Regions from separate parts of the Pseudomonas sp. TE31087 genome, predicted to be linked through region 2. Evidence: riboswitches for the same ligand, from Rfam matches in the RefSeq annotation. Region 2 holds a riboswitch; each other region holds the start of a gene.
The links. Region 2 has a riboswitch for cobalamin ahead of ACZ899_RS08755 (ABC transporter substrate-binding protein). Riboswitches for the same ligand answer to the same signal wherever they lie in the genome.

Region 1 (4,946 bases), 1.2 Mb from region 2:
CCTGCCGCGCATGGGCATCACCACCCGCTTCGCCGCCCACGACGACATCGCCGCCCTCGAGGCCCTGATCGACGCGCGCACCAAGGCAGTGTTCTGCGAGTCGATCGGCAACCCCGCCGGCAACATCGTCGATATCGCCGCGCTGGCCGAGGCAGCCCACCGCCATGGCGTGCCGCTGATCGTCGACAACACCGTGGCCACGCCGATTCTCTGCCGCCCGTTCGAGCACGGCGCCGATATCGTCGTGCACTCGCTGACCAAGTACATCGGCGGCCACGGCACCAGCATCGGCGGCATCGTCATCGACTCGGGCACATTCCCCTGGGCCGACCACAAGCAGCGTTTCGCCCTGCTCAATACTCCCGACCCGTCCTACCACGGCGTCACCTACACCGAAGCCTTCGGCCCCGCCGCCTTCATCGGTCGCTGCCGCGTGGTGCCGCTGCGCAACACCGGCGCCGCGCTGTCGCCATTCAATGCCTTCCTGATCCTGCAAGGCCTGGAGACCCTGGCCCTGCGCATGGAGCGCCATACCGAGAATGCGCTCAAGGTCGCCCGCTACCTGCAGGAACACGACCAGGTGGCCTGGGTGAAATATGCCGGCCTGCCCGACCACCCCGAGCACCAACTGGCCCGGCGCTACACCGGCGGCAAGCCGGCGGCGATCCTGTCGTTCGGCATCAAGGGCGGCCAGGCCGCCGGGGCGCGCTTCATCGATGCGCTGCAACTGGTGGTGCGCCTGGTCAACATCGGCGACGCCAAGTCGCTGGCCTGCCACCCCGCCTCCACCACCCATCGTCAACTCAACGACGAAGAGCTGGAGAAGGCCGGCGTACCGCGCGACATGGTGCGCCTGTCGATCGGCATCGAGCACAGCGACGACATCATCGCCGACCTCGCCCAGGCCCTTGAGGCCAGCCGCGGCTGATCGACCCGCGCCCCACCCAATGCCGACGGCGGGCGCGTACCCTGCAGAACCGGAACCTCGCGTAATGACCCTTTTCTACCTGAAACTCCTGGTCACCCCGCTGCTGATGTGGGCCATCTCCCTCGCCTCGCGGCGCTGGGGCGGACTGCTCGGCGGGCTGCTGTCCGGTCTGCCGATCACCTCGGCCCTGGTGATGACCTTCCTGTGCCTGGAGCAAGGCACGGGCTTCGCCCTGGGCGCGGTGCCCGGCGCGCTGGGTGGGTTGGCGGCGGTGCAGGCCACCTACGCCTTCTACCTGTTCGCCACGCGCAGGGTCGATATCGCCCCGGCCGTGCTGCTGGCGATCCTGTTCTACGGCCTGGCGGCCTATGCCTTCACCCACTGGGGTGGGCTTTACCTGTCGGTGGCCGTGGCGCTGCTGCTGATCGGCGTGCTGATCCGTGCCAGTGGCCGCGAGCCCAGGCCCGACACCCTCGCCCGTCCCCGACAGCGGTATTGGGAGATTCCCTTGCGCATGGTATCGGCCACCTCGCTGCTGATGATCACCACCAGCCTGGCCAGCTGGCTGGGGCCGGCCACCAGCGGCATGCTGGCGCCAATACCGGTGATCGCCTGGCCGCTGGTGGTGTTCGCCCATGTGCAGGGCGGCCGAGCCGGGATGGCGGCGATGGTGCGGGGCAATGCCATTGGTGCGCTGGGAGTGATTGCATTCTACCTGGCGATGGCGGGGTTGCTGGAGCGATTGGGGGTTGCCGTGACCATCGGCCTCGCCATGGGCCTGGCAGTGGCACTGACCGTAGCGTTGGCGGCGGCGCTGCGCCGGGTACCGACTGATTGACCAGTGATTCGAACAGGTCCCGGGTTTGATCCATCCTCCCTGGGGCCAGCCCCTCCAGCGAAATATCGACTAGCCTGAATGCTCCTGTTGCCAACCTGACAAGGTGAAGACGATGAGCATGATGGACTGGGACGCCTACCGTAAGCAGTTGATGGCCGGCATCGGCGATCTCAAGCAACTCTCACCCGATACCGTGGCCGGCTACGCGACCGCCAGCGGCGCCGGGGCCAAGACCAATCACCTGGACGCCAAGACCCGTGAGCTGATCTCATTGGCCGTCGCCGTCACCACCCGCTGCGACGGCTGCATTGCCGTGCATTCGCAGCAGGCGGTCAAGCACGGCGCCACCCGCGAGGAGATCGCCGAGGCCCTGGGCGTGGCGGTGGCAATGAACGCCGGCGCCGCGCTGGTCTACTCGGCCAGGGCGCTGGACGCCGTGGGCAAGACTGGCGCCTGAAACTTCATGGCGCCGCCGCCCTTGCGCGACGGCGCCGCGACACCCAGACTTGGCGGTTCAGCCCGTGCAGGAACCACCATGATCCAGATCCGCCCCATGACCCCGGAAGACTTCGAACGCTTCTGGCCGACCTTCCAGGCCATTGTCCAGGCCCGCCAGACCTACGCCTTCGACCCGGCCCTGGACGTCGACCAGGCGCGTCGGTTGTGGCTGGAAACCCCGTTGCGCACCCTGGTGGCCGAGGACGACGGCGTGCTGCTCGGCTCCTACTTCCTCAAGGCCAATGCCGCCGGCCCCGGCGGGCATGTCGGCAACTGCGGCTACATGGTCTGCGAGCAGGCCCGCGGCCGGGGCGTGGCCAGGCTGATGTGCGAGCACTCGCAGAAGCTGGCGCGCCAGGAGGGCTTCCTGGCCCTGCAGTTCAATTCGGTGGTGGCCAGCAACGAGGTGGCGGTGGCGCTGTGGCACAAGCTCGGCTTCGAGACCGTCGGCCGCCTGCCCAGGGCTTACCGCCATGCCGAGCTGGGCCTGGTGGACTGCCTGGTGATGTACAAGTGGCTGGCCGACGAGCCGGTGGTGGAAAAGCCGGCGCTGCTGATCGGACGCAAGAATATCGAGGCGCGAGTTTCGCGTCGGCGCGGGCGCTGAACCCATCGCGGGGCAAGCCCGCTCCCACGATCCGATTGCCTGGAGCTGCCAGGGTATCGCCGTGGGAGCGGGCTTGCCCCGCGATCAGCGACAACGCAATTGCAGCTAACCCATTGCCCCACCAGATATTTTCCTGCCACCCAGGCGATTGACTCGCCACCCGTTCGATGGTCAGATGCGCGCCAGTTTCAGGTGTCCTGCGCCGCCGCGCGCAGGGTGAAACGGGAAGCCGGTGCGTCGTTGTCACGACAAGTCCGGCGCTGCCCCCGCAACGGTAAGCGAGCGAATCCTTCGACAGACCACTGTGCGCACGCATGGGAAGGTGAAGGCTTCATGCTCCTCGCAAGCCCGGAGACCGGCCTGAGGCTTCATTTGGCAACCCGCGGTGGGCGGGCGCAGGCCGGTATCCGCGCGCGCCTGCGTGCGCGCTTCGCCGTTGCGTGTTTTCCACCGGGATCCATTCCTTCCTGCAGCAGTGGAACGACATGTCCCGATTCAACAAGCTTCACACCCTGGCGGCCTGCCTGGCCGTGTCCCTGCCAGCACTGGCCGACGACCATGAAGTGGCGCCCCTCACCCTGCCCTCCACGGCGATCACCGACACCCGCGAGCCACAGGTCATCGACCTGGCCACGCCAACCCCGGCCGGCTCGCGCCTGAACCTCAGCGCCCTGGACACCCCGGCCAGCACCAGCAGCCTGACCGAGGCGCAGATCCAGCAGCGCAACAACCTCACCGTGCAGGACGCCGTGACCCGCTCGCCGGGCCTGACCTTCATCGGCACACCGGGCGACGGCGGTACCGGCCTGTCGGCCCGGGGCTTCACCGGGCAGAGTTCGGTGATGACCCTGTTCGACGGCTCGCGCCTGTACGCCGGCGCCGGCACCCTGACCTTCCCGGTCGACCCGTGGATGGTCGAGCGCATCGACGTGATCCGCGGCCCCGCCTCGGTGCTGTACGGCGAAGGCGCCACCGGCGCGGTGGTCAACGTGGTGCCGAAGAAGCCGTTCGCCGGTGACATCCGCAACCACCTGCGCCTGGGCTACGGCTCCTGGGACCGCCAGCAACTGGGCCTGGACAGCGGCGGCAGCCTGAGCGAGCGGCTGAGCTACCGCGTGACCCTCAACCAGCAGGCCGGCAACGGCTGGGTCGACCGCACCGACTCGCGCAGCCTGGCCCTCAGCGCCGCCCTGCGCTTCGATGCCAGCGACGACCTGAGCTTCACCCTCGCCCACGAACGCGGCGATGCGCAACCAGCCAACTACTACGGCACCCCGCTGATCGACGGGCACCTGCGCAGCAGCGTGCGCCGCAAGAACTACAACGTCAGCAACGACGAACAGCGCTACCACGACGAGTGGACGCGCCTGACCACCGACTGGACCCTCAGCGACAGTGTCAGCGCCAGCAACCAGCTCTACTACATCAAGAGCCGCCGCCAGTGGCGCAACGCCGAGTCCTACGCCTGGGACGCCGCCAACGGCGTGATCCAGCGCGGCAGCTTCTTCGAGATTCGCCATAACCAGGAGCAGCTCGGCGATCGCCAGAGCTTTACCTTCGACCATGGCCTGTTCGGCCTGACCAGCAAGACCGTGGTCGGCGCCGAATACAACCGCATCCGCTTCAACGTCGACAGCAACTCGCCCTACAGCGATGGCAGCAGCGACCCGCTCGACCCGTGGCATCCGGCTCCGGGCGGTTTCCACAGCCTCAGCCCGACCCGCGCGCAGACGCTGTCCAAGGTCGACACCTTCGCCCTGTTCGCCGAGAACCGCACCCAGCTGAGCGACCGCCTCGCGCTGGTCACCGGCATCCGCCGCGACCAGAACCACATCGACCGTGACGACCTGGTCAACAACGCCCGCAGCGACCGCAGCCTGCAAGGCGGCAACTGGCGCGCCGGGCTGGTGTACGCGCTCACCGACGACCTGTCGCTGTACGGGCAGTACTCCACCAGCGAGGACGGCGTCGGCGACCTGCTCACCCAGCGCCCGAACAAGCGCCTGGAGCTGACCGAAGCGAAGCAGACCGAGATCGGCCTCAAGCAACGTTTCTGGGATACCCGTGGCGAGTGG
Region 2 (4,946 bases):
ATTGGGGATCGTATCAGTTGTGGGGCGCTGATCGAGACAGGGGCCGCGCACTTTCTCATCGATGGCAAGCGCGTTGCACGCCAGGGCGATCGCACCAGTCATGGCGGCACGCTTGTCGAGGGGGACTCGGGGTGGCTTCTCGACTAAGAAAACCGATCAGAGCGAAACCGCCGATCGGGCTGGCCGGTTCAAGGACAACCTGTCGGCCATTGCCACCCTTACCCTCCCCACGTGGAGGGCAAAGGCATCTGTGCCAGAGGGTGGAACAGGCCTCACTCGCTCCGTTGCAGTACCAACGTGGCCACCAACGCCAGCACCGCAAACCCACAAGCCACATAACCCAACGCAGCCAGACCAAGCCCCTGGATCGCCGCGCCCCCCAGCGCGGCACCGGCGGCGATGCCCGCGTTGGCCGCCGACACGTTGAGGGTCCCGGCCAGGGCCTGGGCCTTGGCGCCGGCCCGCATCACCCGCACCTGACACACCGGGAACAGCGCCGTGTAGTCGATGCCCCACAGTGCCAGGGCGCCCACCAACAGCAGCGGGTTGCCGATCACCGGGGTGACCAGGCCCATGCCCAAGGCCAGCATCGCCAACAGCAGCAGCGTGGCCCGCAGCGGGCTGCGATCGACGAACCGTCCGGCCAGGGGGTTGCCGAGCATGCCCACCAGGCCAAAGCCCATCAGCCACCAACCGACCGCGTTGGCCGGCACGGCGGCAAGCTGTTCGAGGATCTCGGCCAGGTAGGTATAGGCAGTGAACATGGCGGTGAACACCAGCGCCGAAAGCAGCACATGGGCGATGAAACGACGGTCCTTGAGAATCACCGTCTGCCGCTCCCCTGCGACGCGGGCCGGGACCTTCGGCAGAGGCGGCAGCCAGGCCCACATCAGCAGCGCCACCAGCAGGCACAGCCCGGCGCTTTCGCTGGCGGTGCCCCAGTACACCGGCAGGGCCAGCGCGGAAAGGAACCGCGCCAGGGCCAGTACCCAGACGTTCGGCGCCAGCGCCGACAGAGCATTGAAGGCGGCGAACAGCAGCAGGATGGAGATAAACAGCCCCCTGGCGCCGCAACCGCGGGCATCTGCCCAAGGTGAGCGCGATGGTCCAGGCCCTGGCCGAGCGGCTGGGGCCGCTGATTCAGGGCTGATCCAGGCTGAACGCCAGTGCATGCCTGTATCCAGGCACAGACAAATGAAATAAAATAACATTTCATTTGAATGCTATCCCTGCCTGCGACCCGCCTCGATGACCAGCCTCCCGACCGCCCTCCCCAGCCAACGCCTGCACAGCATCGACGCCCTGCGCGGCCTGGTGATCCTGTTCATGCTGCTGGACCACGTACGCGAAACCTTCTTCCTGCACCGCCAGGTCAGCGACCCGATGACCATCGACGCGATCGACGCCACCGACCCCAGCCTGTTCGTCAGCCGCACCCTGGCGCACCTGTGCGCGCCAGTGTTCGTGCTGCTCACCGGGCTGTCGGCCTGGCTCTACGGCGAAAAGCACCAGGGCCGGGGCGATGTAGCGGCGTTCCTGTTCAAGCGCGGCCTGTTCCTGGTGCTACTGGAGCTCACCCTGGTCAACTTCGCCTGGACCTTCCAGTTGCCGCCGGGCGTGATCTACCTGCAGGTGATCTGGGCCATCGGCCTGAGCATGATCGCCCTGTCGCTGCTGGTGTGGCTGCCACGCCCGCTGCTGCTCGCCCTGGGCGCGCTGATCGTCGCCGGCCACAACCTGCTCGATGGCCTGCATTTCGCGGCGCACTCGGCGCTGCATGTACCCTGGGCGATCCTGCACGAGCGCAACTGGCTGGAGCTGTCCGACAGCCTGCGCCTGCGTACCTCCTACCCGGTGTTGCCGTGGGTCGGCGTGATCGCCCTGGGCTATGGGCTCGGCCCCTGGTTCAGCCGCGCCAGCGACGCCGGCGAGCGCCAGCAGCGCCTGCTGCTGGGCGGCGTGATGCTGCTGCTCGGCTTTGTCGTCTTGCGCCTGCTCAACGGCTACGGCGAGGCGCCGTGGGCCTTCTACCCCAGCGTCGGGCAAACGCTGATGAGCTTCTTCAACATCACCAAGTACCCTCCGTCGCTGCTGTTCCTGGCCTTGACCCTGGGCGTCGGCCTGTTGCTGCTGCGCGCGTTCGAGCGTGCCGGCGAGGCCCGCTGGATCGGCCCGCTGGCGGTGTTCGGCGCAGCGCCGATGTTCTTCTACCTGCTGCACCTGTATGTGCTCAAGCTGCTGTATGTGGCCTGCGTGGCGCTGTTCGGCCTGAACCAGGGCAGCCATTTCGGCTTCGACGGCATCGGCGCGGTGTGGCTGGTCGCGGTACTGCTGGCGATCGCCCAGTACCTGCCGGTGCGCGGCTTCGCCCGGCTCAAGGCGCGGCGGCGCGACATCGCCTGGCTCAAGTACCTGTAAAAGCGTTTTCAGCCGATGGCCCGATGGTCTACCATGCCGCCCGCCGGTTTCCACACGGAATCAAAAGGGAATCCCGGGCGCGCCGAGGGCGGGCCAAAGGGAACTGCCCCCGCAACTGTAGGTGCCGAGCCTGCGCCATCGATGCCACTGGGTCTGCCGACCCGGGAAGGCCGGCGCCGGCCAGGACGCACCAGTCAGGAGACCTGCCGGCACGCATTCACCAACCGGCGGGGTGTCCGGGATGGTCATCCGCCCCTGGCCGCGTGCTTGCCGCACGACGCCTGGCGATGCCTGTCCGTGGGCCATTCCGTGTACCACCCGACAGGAGATCGCCCCACCATGCCGCACCGCCTCGCCACCCTGCTCGCCGGCCTGTCACTGGCGGGCCTGGCCCACGCCGACGCCACCCGCTACCCGCTGACCGTCGACAACTGCGGCCTGCCGCAGACCTTCGCCCAGGCCCCGCAGCGCGCGGTGACCATCGGCCAGGCCGGCACCGAGCTGCTCTATGCCCTGGGCCTGGGCGAGCGGCTGGCGGGTACTTCGCTGTGGTTCAACAACGTGCTGCCCGAGTTCAAGGCGCAGAACGACAAGGTCGAGCGCCTGGCCGACAACGAACCGGGCTTCGAGGCGGTGGTCGGCAAGCGCCCGCAGCTGGTGACGGCGCAGTTCGAATGGATGGTCGGCGCCCAGGGCGCGGTCGGCACCCGCGAACAGTTCGCGGAACTGGGCATTCCCACCTACCTGCTGCCCTCGGACTGCGAAGGCAAGGACAACCTGGTGGGCGCCGACGGTACCCGCCTGCAGCCGTTCAGGATCGACACCATCTACAAAAGCGTCAGCCAACTGGCCGAGATCTTCGACGTGCAGGATCGCGGCGAACGCCTCAATGCCGAGCTCAAGGGCCAGCTGGACCAGGCCCGGCAACGCCTGGCCGGCCAGGACCTGAGCCACACCAGCGCGCTGTTCTGGTTCTCCAGCGCCGACCTCAAGGTCGACCCTTACGTCGCCGGTCGCCAGGGCGTGGCCGACTTCATGCTGCAGACCCTTGGCGTGCGCAACGTGGTGGAGTCCAGCGAAGAATGGCCAGCGGTGGGCTGGGAGACCCTGGCCAGGGCCAACCCCACCTGGCTGATCGTCGCCCGCATGGACCGCCGCCGCTACCCCGCCGACGACTACCGGAAAAAGCTCGAGTTCCTGCGCAACGACCCGGTGACCCGCAACATGGACGCGGTCAAGCAAGGCCGGATCATCGTCCTCGACGCCGACGCCATGCAGGCCGGCATCCGCCTGTTCCGTGGCCTGGAGGTGCTGTCCAGCGCCTTTGCCAGCGGTAAAGCGCCACAACCATGAGCCGTCTGTTGCCCATCAGTGCCTTCGCGCTGCTCGCCCTGTGCCTGGCCATGCTCGCCGGGATCGCCATCGGCGAGACGCGGATCAGCGCCGAGGTGGTCTGGCAGGTGCTGGCCAACCAGTTGTGGCAGGCCGGTCATGCGCTCGACCCGATCGACGCCGGCATCGTCTGGAACTACCGCCTGCCGCGCACCCTGGTGGCCGCCGCCTGCGGCGCGGGGCTGGCGACCTGCGGGGTGATCCTCCAGGCGCTGCTGCGCAATCCGCTGGCCGAGCCGTACCTGTTGGGCCTGTCGGCGGGCGCCTCGACCGGCGCCGTGGCGGTGGGTCTGTTCGGCCTCGGTGGCGCGGTGCTGTCGCTGTCGGCCGGCGCCTTCCTCGGCGCGCTGGCCGCGTTCGCCCTGGTGCTGGTGCTGTCGCGGGCCAGCGGCAGTCGCCACGACAACGCCCAGGTAATCCTCGCCGGCATCGCCGGCTCGCAGCTATTCAACGCGCTGACGGCCTTTCTGATCACCAAGTCGGCAACCGCCGAACAGGCCCGGGGCATCCTGTTCTGGCTGCTGGGCAATCTCAGCGGCGTGCGCTGGCCGGCGGTGTGGCTGGCGCTGCCAGTGGCCCTGGTCGGGCTGGCGGTGTGCCTGTGGCACCGCCGGGCGCTGGACGCCTTCACCTTCGGCGCCGACTCGGCGGCCTCGCTGGGCGTGCCGGTGCGGCGCACGCAATGGTTGCTGATCAGCTGCACAGCGCTGGTGACCGCGGTGATGGTCTCGATCGTCGGCGCCATCGGCTTCGTCGGCCTGGTCATCCCCCACGCCCTGCGCCTGCTGCTCGGCCCCGGGCACAGCCGCCTGCTGCCGGCCAGCGCCCTGGGCGGCGCGTTGTTCCTGATCGTCGCCGACATCCTCTCGCGCACGCTGATTGCCGGCCAGGTGATCCCGGTGGGCGTGGTCACCGCCTTGATCGGCGCGCCGGTGTTCGCGTTGATCCTGGTCAGCCGCCGGGGGCGTCCATGACCGTGATGACCGCCATCGCCCACGCCCCGCTTGCCTGCGAGGGCCTAAGCCTGCGCCTGGGCGACCGCGACGTGCTGCAGGGAATCGACCTGAGCGTGATGCCCGGCGAGACCCTCGGCGTGGTCGGCCCCAACGGCTCGGGCAAGTCCACCCTGCTCAAGC
Region 3 (4,946 bases), 960 kb from region 2:
GCCGACGCTGGCACACGCCGCCCGAGCATCCAGCCCGCGCCGACCCAGGGCCTGGGCCGTGATCCAGATACCGGCGCGACCTTGCGCCAGGCGCCCCAGCTCATCGCGCAGCCAGTCGAGGTAGGCGCTGTCCGAGGTGGGTTCCAGGTCCACTACCAGCAAGCGCTCAATGCCCAGGTCAAGGGCCTCGCGGATAACCACCCACAGCCCGTCGAAGCCCTCCAGGGTATCGACGATATCCCGGTCCGCCTCGCGGCCACGCAGGTCGCGAACCTCGGCGCCGAACGACTCGGCCACCGAGCCACTCGCCAGACCGGGGCCCACGAACAGCACACGCTGATAGTCCATGCTCACGCCCCTCAGAAGGTGTAGGTGTACCGCAGTTCGCTGGTGAACGGCCGCCCGAGGTTGTCGACATTGCTCGCCCGGCTGGTGACATAGTCGCGGTCGAACAGGTTCTCCACCAGCAGGCTCAGCCGGTGCTGGCGGGCGCCATCCAGGTAGCGATAGGCATCGGCATCGACCACCGAGTAATGGCCATAGTCGACGCCCTTGGAGCTGACCACGTCGCGAATGTAGCGAATGGCCCCTCCGGCACCCCACCTGCGGTCTGCCGATTCGTAGCCGAGCCGCGAGCGGGCGAAGAAACTCGGCACGTCGTTGATCGTCGCCCCGGTGCGCGACTCGGTGAGGTTACGGGTCATGTCGGCCTGCAGGCTCCATTGGTCGTCGAGCTGGATACGTGCATCGGCCTCGAAACCACGCATCTGCACCTGCCCCTGGCCATTCACCCACTGGCTGCCGTCCAGGGTGATCAGGTCGGTGATCTTGCGCCGGAACACGGTGACGCTGGCGCTGAACTCACGCGCCAGCAGCAGGCCGTGGTAGTCCAGGCCAAGCTCGGCATTGCGGCTCTTCTCGGGCTTGAGGTTGCGGTTGCCGATCTCGTCGCCAGGCTCGTTGACGAACAGCTGCTCGGCGTTGGGCAGCTTGTAGGCGCTGCCGTACTGGCCGCGCAGCTGCCAGTTGTCGTTCAGGTCGTACAGCGAGGTGAGCATGCCGACGGTGGCGCTGTCGCCGCCGCTCATGGCTTCGTGGCGCACGCCGAGGCTCGGGTGCCAGTTCGGCAGGGCCTCGATCCTGGGCCTCAATTGGACATACAGCGCATTGGCCTGGGCCTCGTTGTCGTCGATCAACAGCACGTCGTCCTGGCCCTTGAACCACTGGTTGTCGGAACCGAACACCAGCACATGGCCGCCGTCGAGCTCGGCCTTGCCCTCGGCCTGCACACCCCAGTCGGTGAAGCCCCAGTAGTCGTTGTGGTTGACCACGTTGCGGCTGCCGTCGGCGCGGTTGTTGATGCGGGTGTAGCGGGTGTCCCAGTCGTTGACATGGCCCTTGACGAAGTAGCTCAGGCGCTCGTTGAGGCGCTGCTCGAAGGTGGCGGTGGCGATCTGCTGCACGCGGTCGTTGGTGGTCTTGTAGTTGTTCACCGGCCGGGCGAAATCGAGGTTGGCGTCGGTGTACTGGTAGAACAGCTCCAGCCGCGTATCGTCGCCGAAGGCCTGGATCGCCTTGCCGCCGAAGGTGGTTACCTCGTAGCCGCGTTTCTTGTCGCTGACGTTGCCGCTGTAGTCACGGTTGCGAAACGGTTGGTAGCCGTCGGAGACGTTGTGACTGACATAGGCCAGCAGCCCCAGGTCGCCGAAACCATTGCTGAAGATCCGCTCGACGCGGGCGTCCTTGCTGTTGCCGGCGAAGCTGTCCAGGCCCAGGTTGACCTCCCCCGAAGCCTCGCGGCGCTGCGGGCTGCGGGTGACGATATTGATCACCCCCGCCACCGCCTGGGTGCCGAACAACAGGCTCTGGCCGCCCTTGAGCACCTCGATGCGCTCCACCGCGTTGGCCGGCAGGGTGTCCAGGTACAGGCCACCGTACAGGCGGTTGTTCAGGCGCACGCCGTCGAGCAGGATCAAGGTGTCGTCGTTGCGCCCGCCCAGCAGCGAGTAGGTGCCGTAGTCGAACGGGCCGTTCTTCGGCGCGACGTAGAAGCCGGGGATGAACATCTGCATCACCCGGGTGATGTCGGCGCCGGGGCCGGCGCGCTCGATCTGCTCGCGGCTGACGATCTCGACCTTGCTGCCGTACTGGGCCATGGCGGCGACCGTGGTCGACTCCACCGAGGGCGCGGCGACGATCTGCTGGTCGAGGATCAGAGGGGTGTTTTCGGCCAGTGCCAGGGGGCTGGCCAGGCAGCCCAGAAGCAGGGTCCGGGCCTTGGGGGAGAAACGTCGGGAGTGAATCACAGCAATCATGCTCTTCTCGAAAGTGACTTTCGCAGAAGCACGCAGGAGCAGGGATCGCGCACAGCCAATACCGGCCCATGCCCGCCCACCGCAGGAGTTTGCCTACCACATTCCAGGCCGGTCTCCGGGCTCGCAAGACAAGACACCTTCACCTTCCCATGGCGCATTAGCCACAGTGGTCTGTCGAAGGCATCACTTGCATACCGTTGCGGGGGCAGCACCGGACTGGCGCGAAGCGCGTACCGGTTTCCCGTTTCACCCCATGCGCGGCGGCATGGGACACCTGAAATCGGTCGGCATCTGAACACCTGGGGCCGAGAGGCGTCAAGCCAGCCAGGTGAATCGATTCGAATGTTTTTTATCGGCCAAGCACTCTAGTGTCCTGTCTCGGAAATAAGCTGTTCACTTTTGGCGGCGTCTTGGGCGCCCGGCCTGCGTTGCCACTCCTCGCCATAGCCCTGCTATGACTCGTCGCGGCGCCTTGGCCGAACACCCAAGCCACTCGCCAAAAGAGAACGTATTTCCGAGACAGGACACTAGGCAGATGTTTCAAACGCTGTAGAATCCGCACGCCGAACCTATTCTCATTCCCTTCGAGCTTTGCCGATGAAGCTGGCCCGCCACACACAATCGCAAGTCGCCTGGGTGCTGTATTTCAGCATCCTGTTCGGCTCGTTGCTGTGCGCCATGGGCCATGGACAGATGGCGGGCTTGCGCCTGGCCGGCCTGGATGACGCCGCCTGGTGCGCGGCCGACAGCAGCGGCGTGTTCAAGGGCGACCAGGACATCAGCGACCCGGTGCTGCCCGCCGGCGGCGACTGCGTGATCGCCAGCCTGTTCAGCGCCACCCTGCTGGCGGTGTTCTTCGGCCTGCTGGCCTTGCTCGCCGGGGAGTCGAGCAAACCCTTACCCAGGCAACCCGCGCCACCCCTGCCCAAGCAGCGCTGGCCACTGGTCAATCCGCGCGCCTCTCCTGCTTCGCTTCTCGCGTTCTGACATCGCCACGCCCTGCGCTGCCTGATCGGCAGCGGGCGTGCGCTCACCGATTTCAGCCAGGAAGCCTTGCATGTTTCGCATGACCACTTTGGCGCTGCTCGTTGGCAGCGCAACCTGCGCCTGGGCGCAGGATGACACCCTGACCCTGCCCGCCAGCAACGTCACGGCCACCGCCGACCACCCCAAAGAAGCCACCACCCTGGACCTTGACCGGCCTATCGAAAGCGGCTCGCGACTGAACCTCAGCGCCCGCGAGAACCCCGCCTCGGTCAGCGTCGCCGACCGCAAGACCATGGAACGCATCGGCGCGCGCAACTTCCAGGACGCCGCCAACGCCCTGCCCGGGGTCAACGCTTCGGCACCGCCCGGCTGGGGCGGCTACGTGTCGTACCGCGGCTTCAACGGTGCCCAGGTCAGCCAGCTGTTCAATGGCATCAACCTGCAGTACGGCGCTGCCGGGCGACCGGTCGGGGCGTGGATCTACGACCGCGTCGAACTGCTCGGCGGCCCCTCGTCGTTCCTCAACGGCAGCGGCGCCGTCGGCGGCAGCTTGAACATGATCACCAAGCTGGCCAACCGCGACGAGGATACCTTCGAAGGCCGCGTCAGCTATGGCCGCTACGACACGATGGAGACCTCGGTCGGCTTCAACAAGGCGCTCAACAGCGGCGACGGCCCACGCCACTACGCCCGACTCGACTACAGCCGCACCAGCACCAATGGCTACATCGACCGCCAGGAGAACGGGGCCGGCAACCTGGCCTTCTCGCTGCTCAGCGACATCAACGACCAGTTGTCGCACACCCTGGCCATCGAGTACCTGGAAGAAAAAGAGGACAGCCCGTACTGGGGCACGCCGGTGCTGCAACCGGCGGTCGGCACCCTGCATATCGACAAGCACAATCGCTTCAACAACTACAACGTCGAGGACGGCCGCTACGAGCAGCGCACGCGCTGGCTGCGCTCGATCACCGACTATCGCATCGACGACAGCAACCAGCTGCGCAACACCTTCTACCACTACAACGGCCAGCGCGATTACCGCAACCTCGAGGTGTACCGCTACAACGCCGGCAACACTGCCATCGACCGCTCCGGCGGCTACCGCCAGCGCCACGACCAGGAGGTCAACGGCAACCGCGTCGAGCTGACCCACCAGGGCCAGCTGTTCGGCCTGGCCAGCGACTGGGCGTTCGGCGTGGACTACAACCGCAACCAGCAGACCAACTACCCACTATCCAAGGGTGCTTTCGACCGCATCGACCCGAACGGCTTCCAACCCGATCACTTCCTCGACATCCCCGGCATGGACGCGCCGCGGGCCAAAGGCCGCAGCACCAACACCGACACCACCGCGGGCTTCGTCGAAAACCGCACCCGCCTGACCGGACCAGCTGTCGCTGATCACCGCGCTGCGCTACGACCATATCGACTTCGACGTGGTCGACCACGTGACCCGGGCCAAGCTGGACCGGCGCTGGGACGCCTTCACCGGCCGCCTGGGCCTGGTCTACGAGCTGACGCCCAATGTCAGCCTGTACACCCAGTACAGCACCTCGGCCGAGCCGCCGGGAGGCTCGCTCACCGGCGCCTCGATCAGCCAGGTCGGCGACTTCGACCTGAGCACCGGCCGCCAGGTGGAAG
Region 4 (4,946 bases), 730 kb from region 2:
ACCCGTGCGGCCAGGGGGTTCAGGTCGCCTGGCTCATCCAGCGCCGCCACCGCCTGCACGGCAGCGTCGAACAGGCGGATCAGGTTGCCGAAGGCGTCGCGGAAGAAGCCCGACACCCGCAGCGTCACGTCCACCCGTGGCCGGTCGAGCAGGCTCAGCGGCAGGATCTCGAAGTCATCGACCCGCTGGCTGCCGGTGGCCCACACCGGGCGCACGCCCATCAACGCCATGGCCTGGGCGATATCGTCGCCGCCGGTGCGCATGGTCGCCGTGCCCCACACCGACAGGCCGAGCTGGCGCAGGTGATCGCCATGGTCCTGCAAATGGCGTTCGAGGATCAGGTTGGCCGAGGCGAAGCCCAGGCGCCAGGCCGTGGCCGTGGGCAGGTTGCGCACATCGACGGTATAGAAGTTGCGCCCGGTGGGCAGCACGTCCAGCCGCCCGCGGCTGGGCGCGCCGCTGGGTCCGGCGGGGACGAAGCGCCCGGCCAGGGCCGCCAGCAGGCCATCGATCTCGGCAGCGCCGCAGGCATCCAGGTCGGGGGCGACCTGCTCGACCAGCGTGCGCAGTACCGCGCGCACCGCATCCCACCCTGCTTCGTCCGGCAGCGCGACAGCGCCCTGCAGGGCCTGCTCGGTCAGTGACAACGCCAGCAACTCCAGGCGCTCGCGGGTATCGCCGCAGGTTCGCCAGAGGCTGGCGTCGAGTTGTGCCAGCAGGTCCGGGCGTGGCCCATCCCATGCCTGCCCCAGATCACAGTCCAGCGGGTCGAAACCCAGCGCCAACGCCTTGGCCACCACACGGATCAGGCTGGCGTTACCGCCCTTGCCATCGCCCCGCGCCACCCGCAGCAACGCCAGCAGTGTATCGCTGCGCAAACGCCCCTGCGGCGACTGGCCGAACACGTGCAGGCCGTCGCGGATCTGCGATTCCTTCAGGTCGCACAAGTAGGTGTCCAGCCTCGGCAGCCACACCGCCGCGTCCTCCATCTGCCCTTCGAGCTGCAGCTCGCGGTCGATATGGTGGGTCTTGACCAGTTCAAGGATGTCCCGCTGCAGCTCGCGGGCGCGGCGCGGATCGAGCAACTGCGCCTCGTAGTATTCGTCGGCCAATTGCTCCAGGTGGCGCAGCGGGCCGTAGGTCTCGGCACGGGTCAGCGGCGGCATCAGGTGGTCGATAATCACCGCCTGGGTGCGGCGCTTGGCCTGGGCGCCCTCGCCCGGGTCGTTGACGATGAACGGGTAGATGTTGGGCAACGGGCCGAGCAAGGCATCCGGCCAGCACTCGGCGGACAGGCCCACGCCCTTGCCCGGCAGCCATTCCAGGTTGCCGTGCTTGCCCACATGGATCACCGCGTCGGCGGCATAGCCGTTGCGCAGCCAGAAGTGGAACGCCAGGTAGCCATGCGGTGGCACCAGGTCCGGGTCGTGGTACACCGCGCTGTGGTCCACCTGATAGCCCCGCGCCGGCTGTATGCCGACGAAGGTCAGGCCGTAGCGCAGGCCGGCGACCATCATGCGCCCACTGCGGAACATCGGATCCTGCTCGGGCGGCCCCCAGCGCTCCAGCACGGCGCGTTGGTTGGCCTCGGGCAAGGCGGCAAAGGCGCGCTGGTAGTCGGCCAGGGCCAGGCTCTGGGCGCAGGGGCGCTGGTCGAGGTGGTCAAGGTCGTTGGTAACCCCGCCGAGCAGTTGGTGAATCAGCTCGGTGCCGCTGTCGGGCAGCCCGGCCACCGGGTAATCCTGCGCTTGCAGGGCCCTGAGGATATTGAGCGCCGCGCCCGGCGTGTCCAGGCCGACGCCATTGCCGATGCGCCCGTCGCGGGTCGGGTAGTTGGCCAGCACCAGGGCCACGCGCTTTTCCTGGTTGTCCAGACGCGCCAGGGTCACCCAGCGCCGTGCCAGTTCGGCGACGAAGTCCATGCGCTCGGGATGGGCCCGGTAGCAGACCACATCGGCCTGGCTGCGCTCGCTGCGCCAGGCCAGGTCCTTGAAACTCACCGGCCGGGTGATGATGCGCCCGTCAAGTTCCGGCAGGGCGATGTGCATCGCCAGGTCGCGAGCGCCCAGGCCCTGTTCGCTCTGCTCCCAGCCAGGCTGGTTGTCCTGGGCGCAGATGGCCTGCAGCACCGGTACATCGCGGCGCAGCGGGCGCAGGTTGGGTTGCTCGGGGCTGGACAGGGCGAAACCGGTGGTGTTGATCACCACCTCGGCCTGCACCTCATCGAGCCAGGCCTCGACCTGGTCCAGGCAGGCGCGCTCCTTCAGGCTGGCCACGGCGATGGGCAATGGGTTCAGACCGCAGGCCTGCAGGCGCTGGCAGAACACATCGATGAACGCGGTGTTGGCCGCCTGCAGGTGCGAACGGTAGAACAGCAACGGCGCCACCGGATGCTCGGGGTTCCACTCGGCGTACCAGTCCTCGGGACAAGCCGTGCCCTTGGCTGGATGATAGACCGCCGTGCGCGGCAAGGGCTGTGGCTCGTCCCACGGGTAATCGCGCCCCAGCCACTGGCTGGCCAGGCAGTTGAACAGGTTCACCGCGTTGGCCTTGCCGCCCTGGCGCAGGAAGTGCCAGAGGCGTTCGGCCTGTTCGCCGCGAACCGTGCCCAGGTCGGTGAGCTCAGGGTCGGGGCGGTCGTCGCCGGGCACCAGGATCAGCTGTACCCCTCGCCCCGCCAGTTCGACCAGTTGCTCGACACCATAGCGCCAGTAACCGACACCGCCATGCAGTGATATCAGGATCACCTTGGCATGGCGCAGCACCTGGTCGATATACAAGTCGACCGAGGCGTGGTTCTGCACCTGCATCGGGTTGGCCAGGCGCACGCTGGGGAAATCCGCCGGCAACTGCTCGGCGGTTTCGGCGAGCAGCGCCAGGTGTGAATCGCCGCTGCAGAGGATCACCAGGTCGGCGGGGGTCTGGCCGAGATCGGCGATGCTGTCGTCCGGCACGAAGCCGCCGGGCTGGGTCCGCAGCAGGTGCATGGATCAGGCGCCCAGGGCCTGGCGCAGGCGCGCTTCCAGCTGCGCCGCGTCGAGATCCTGGCCGATCAGCACCAGGCGGGTGATCCGGGGCTCGTCGCTGCGCCAGGCACGGTCGAAATGCTTGTCGAAGCGGGTGCCCACACCCTGGATCAGCAGGCGCATCGGCTTGCCGGGGATGGCGGCGAAGCCCTTGGCGCGCAGGATGCCGAACTCGGTGACCAGCTGGGTCAGGGCATCGAGCAGCAGGCTCTCGTCGGCCTCGGGCAGGTCGATGGAGATCGAGTCGAAGGCGTCGTGGTCATGGTCGTCATGGTCATCGCCGTCGTGATGCGAGTCGTGATGGGTACGGCGACCGTCGATATGCGCCTCGGATTCGGCGCCCACGCCCAGCAACACTTCCAGCGGCAGGCGGCCGCTGCTGGCCTCGATCACCTTGACCGCCGGCGGCAGTTCCTCGGCCACCTCGGCACGGACCTTGGCCAGGCCCTCGGCGTCGATCAGGTCGGCTTTGTTCAGCACCACCAGATCGGCGCTGGCCAGCTGGTCGGCGAACAATTCATGGAGCGGCGACTCATGGTCGAGGTTCGGGTCGAGCTTGCGCTGGGCGTCGACCTGGTCCGGGTAGGCAGCGAAGGTGCCGGCGGCCACGGCCGGGCTGTCGACCACGGTGATCACCGCGTCGACGGTGCAAGCGTTGCGGATTTCCGGCCACTGGAAGGCCTGTACCAGCGGTTTGGGCAAGGCCAGGCCACTGGTTTCGATAAGGATGTGGTCGAGGTCGCCGCGCCGGGCCACCAACTCGCGCATCACCGGGAAGAATTCTTCCTGCACGGTGCAGCACAGGCAACCGTTGGCCAGTTCGTAGACGCGGCCATTGGCCTCTTCCTCTGTGCAACCGATGCTGCACTGCTTGAGGATCTCGCCGTCGATGCCCAGCTCGCCGAATTCGTTGACGATCACCGCGATGCGGCGGCCCTGGGCGTTGTCGAGCATATGGCGCAGCAAGGTGGTCTTGCCTGAGCCGAGGAAGCCGGTGACGATGGTGACGGGAAGCTTGGCCAGTGTTTTCATGTCGCGATGCCCTTGGCAGCAATGGCGCGGGCATGCAGGACGACAGCCACGGCCATGCCGGCCTGGCGCGTTCGCCACCGGATCACCCCGCCCGGTTGAAAGTCGAAAACGTCACGAGGCAGGTCTCCTGGCTTGCACCGCTGCGGCTCGCTGGCCGGTGGGCCGGCGCCTTCCCGCGCGCCTGCGCAGTGGCTGTGCCGAACCCTTCAGTGCTTACAGTTGCGGGGGCAGCCGCGGCTTGTACCGCGTTCCCGTCTTAGCTCGGGCCAACGCCCGAGAACCTCGCAGCGGCAAGGCTACGCAGTGCCTGCCTGGCGGTCAACCGCCGCGGCGATTGACGCGGGCCCGGCCCCGTGATTTGCTAGCGCATTGCGTTCAGGTGCCCCCACGGGGGTGAAACGGGAAACCGGTGCGTCGCGTCTCCGTTCCAGGAGCCGACAAGGCCGGTGCTGCCCCCGCAACGGTAAGCGAGAGAAGCGTCCGGACCACTGTGCCAGCCTCAAGGCATGGGAAGGTGACGCCATGGAAGGAGCCTTGCTCCACCTCGCGAGCCCGGAGACCGGCCTGACGTGCTCACAGTACACCCCGCGGTGGGCGGGCGTCGTCGTATCACTCGGGCCAGCCGTGCCCGGGGTCGTCGCGCATGCCCGTTGCCACAACAAAAGCAGCAGAGGAACGCGTCATGCCCATCACCAGCGCCAAACACAGTATCGCCACCCCCGTCAGCCTCAGCCAGCGACTGATCGTCGCGGTCGGCGCCAGCCTGCTGGGGCTGTGCCTGGTGTACTTCGCCGGTTTCTCGCACATCGAGGCGGTGCACAATGCCGCCCACGACACCCGCCACAGTGCCGCCTTCCCTTGCCACTGAGTAAATCCGCATGATTACGC

Region 1: it holds a riboswitch for cobalamin, as region 2 does, so the genes downstream of both, ACZ899_RS03370 (TonB-dependent receptor) here and ACZ899_RS08755 (ABC transporter substrate-binding protein) in region 2, are expected to answer to the same signal.
Region 3: it holds a riboswitch for cobalamin, as region 2 does, so the genes downstream of both, ACZ899_RS04480 (TonB-dependent receptor plug domain-containing protein) here and ACZ899_RS08755 (ABC transporter substrate-binding protein) in region 2, are expected to answer to the same signal.
Region 4: it holds a riboswitch for cobalamin, as region 2 does, so the genes downstream of both, cobW (cobalamin biosynthesis protein CobW) here and ACZ899_RS08755 (ABC transporter substrate-binding protein) in region 2, are expected to answer to the same signal.

The regions. Positions count from the first base shown of each region.
Region 1 covers NZ_JBXVNN010000001.1:713,508-718,453, reverse strand. The annotation lists partial or broken gene ACZ899_RS03390 (bifunctional O-acetylhomoserine aminocarboxypropyltransferase/cysteine synthase) at 1-928, shown strand, start outside; gene ACZ899_RS03385 (hypothetical protein) at 993-1,766, shown strand; gene ACZ899_RS03380 (carboxymuconolactone decarboxylase family protein) at 1,879-2,223, shown strand; gene ACZ899_RS03375 (GNAT family N-acetyltransferase) at 2,302-2,871, shown strand; cobalamin riboswitch at 3,045-3,249, shown strand; gene ACZ899_RS03370 (TonB-dependent receptor) at 3,357-4,946, shown strand, end outside.
Region 2 covers NZ_JBXVNN010000001.1:1,947,598-1,952,543, forward strand. The annotation lists gene ACZ899_RS08740 (PAAR domain-containing protein) at 1-147, shown strand, start outside; gene ACZ899_RS08745 (MFS transporter) at 273-1,172, opposite strand; gene ACZ899_RS08750 (acetyltransferase domain-containing protein) at 1,249-2,418, shown strand; cobalamin riboswitch at 2,446-2,643, shown strand; gene ACZ899_RS08755 (ABC transporter substrate-binding protein) at 2,758-3,771, shown strand; gene ACZ899_RS08760 (FecCD family ABC transporter permease) at 3,768-4,784, shown strand; gene ACZ899_RS08765 (ABC transporter ATP-binding protein) at 4,781-4,946, shown strand, end outside.
Region 3 covers NZ_JBXVNN010000001.1:991,231-996,176, reverse strand. The annotation lists gene ACZ899_RS04485 ((2Fe-2S) ferredoxin domain-containing protein) at 1-348, opposite strand, end outside; gene ACZ899_RS04480 (TonB-dependent receptor plug domain-containing protein) at 360-2,315, opposite strand; cobalamin riboswitch at 2,405-2,608, opposite strand; gene ACZ899_RS04475 (DUF2946 family protein) at 2,913-3,302, shown strand; partial or broken gene ACZ899_RS04470 (TonB-dependent receptor) at 3,373-4,946, shown strand, end outside.
Region 4 covers NZ_JBXVNN010000001.1:1,219,378-1,224,323, reverse strand. The annotation lists gene cobN (cobaltochelatase subunit CobN) at 1-2,987, opposite strand, end outside; gene cobW (cobalamin biosynthesis protein CobW) at 2,991-4,058, opposite strand; cobalamin riboswitch at 4,159-4,358, opposite strand; cobalamin riboswitch at 4,418-4,640, shown strand; gene ACZ899_RS05450 (CbtB domain-containing protein) at 4,741-4,926, shown strand; gene ACZ899_RS05445 (CbtA family protein) at 4,937-4,946, shown strand, end outside.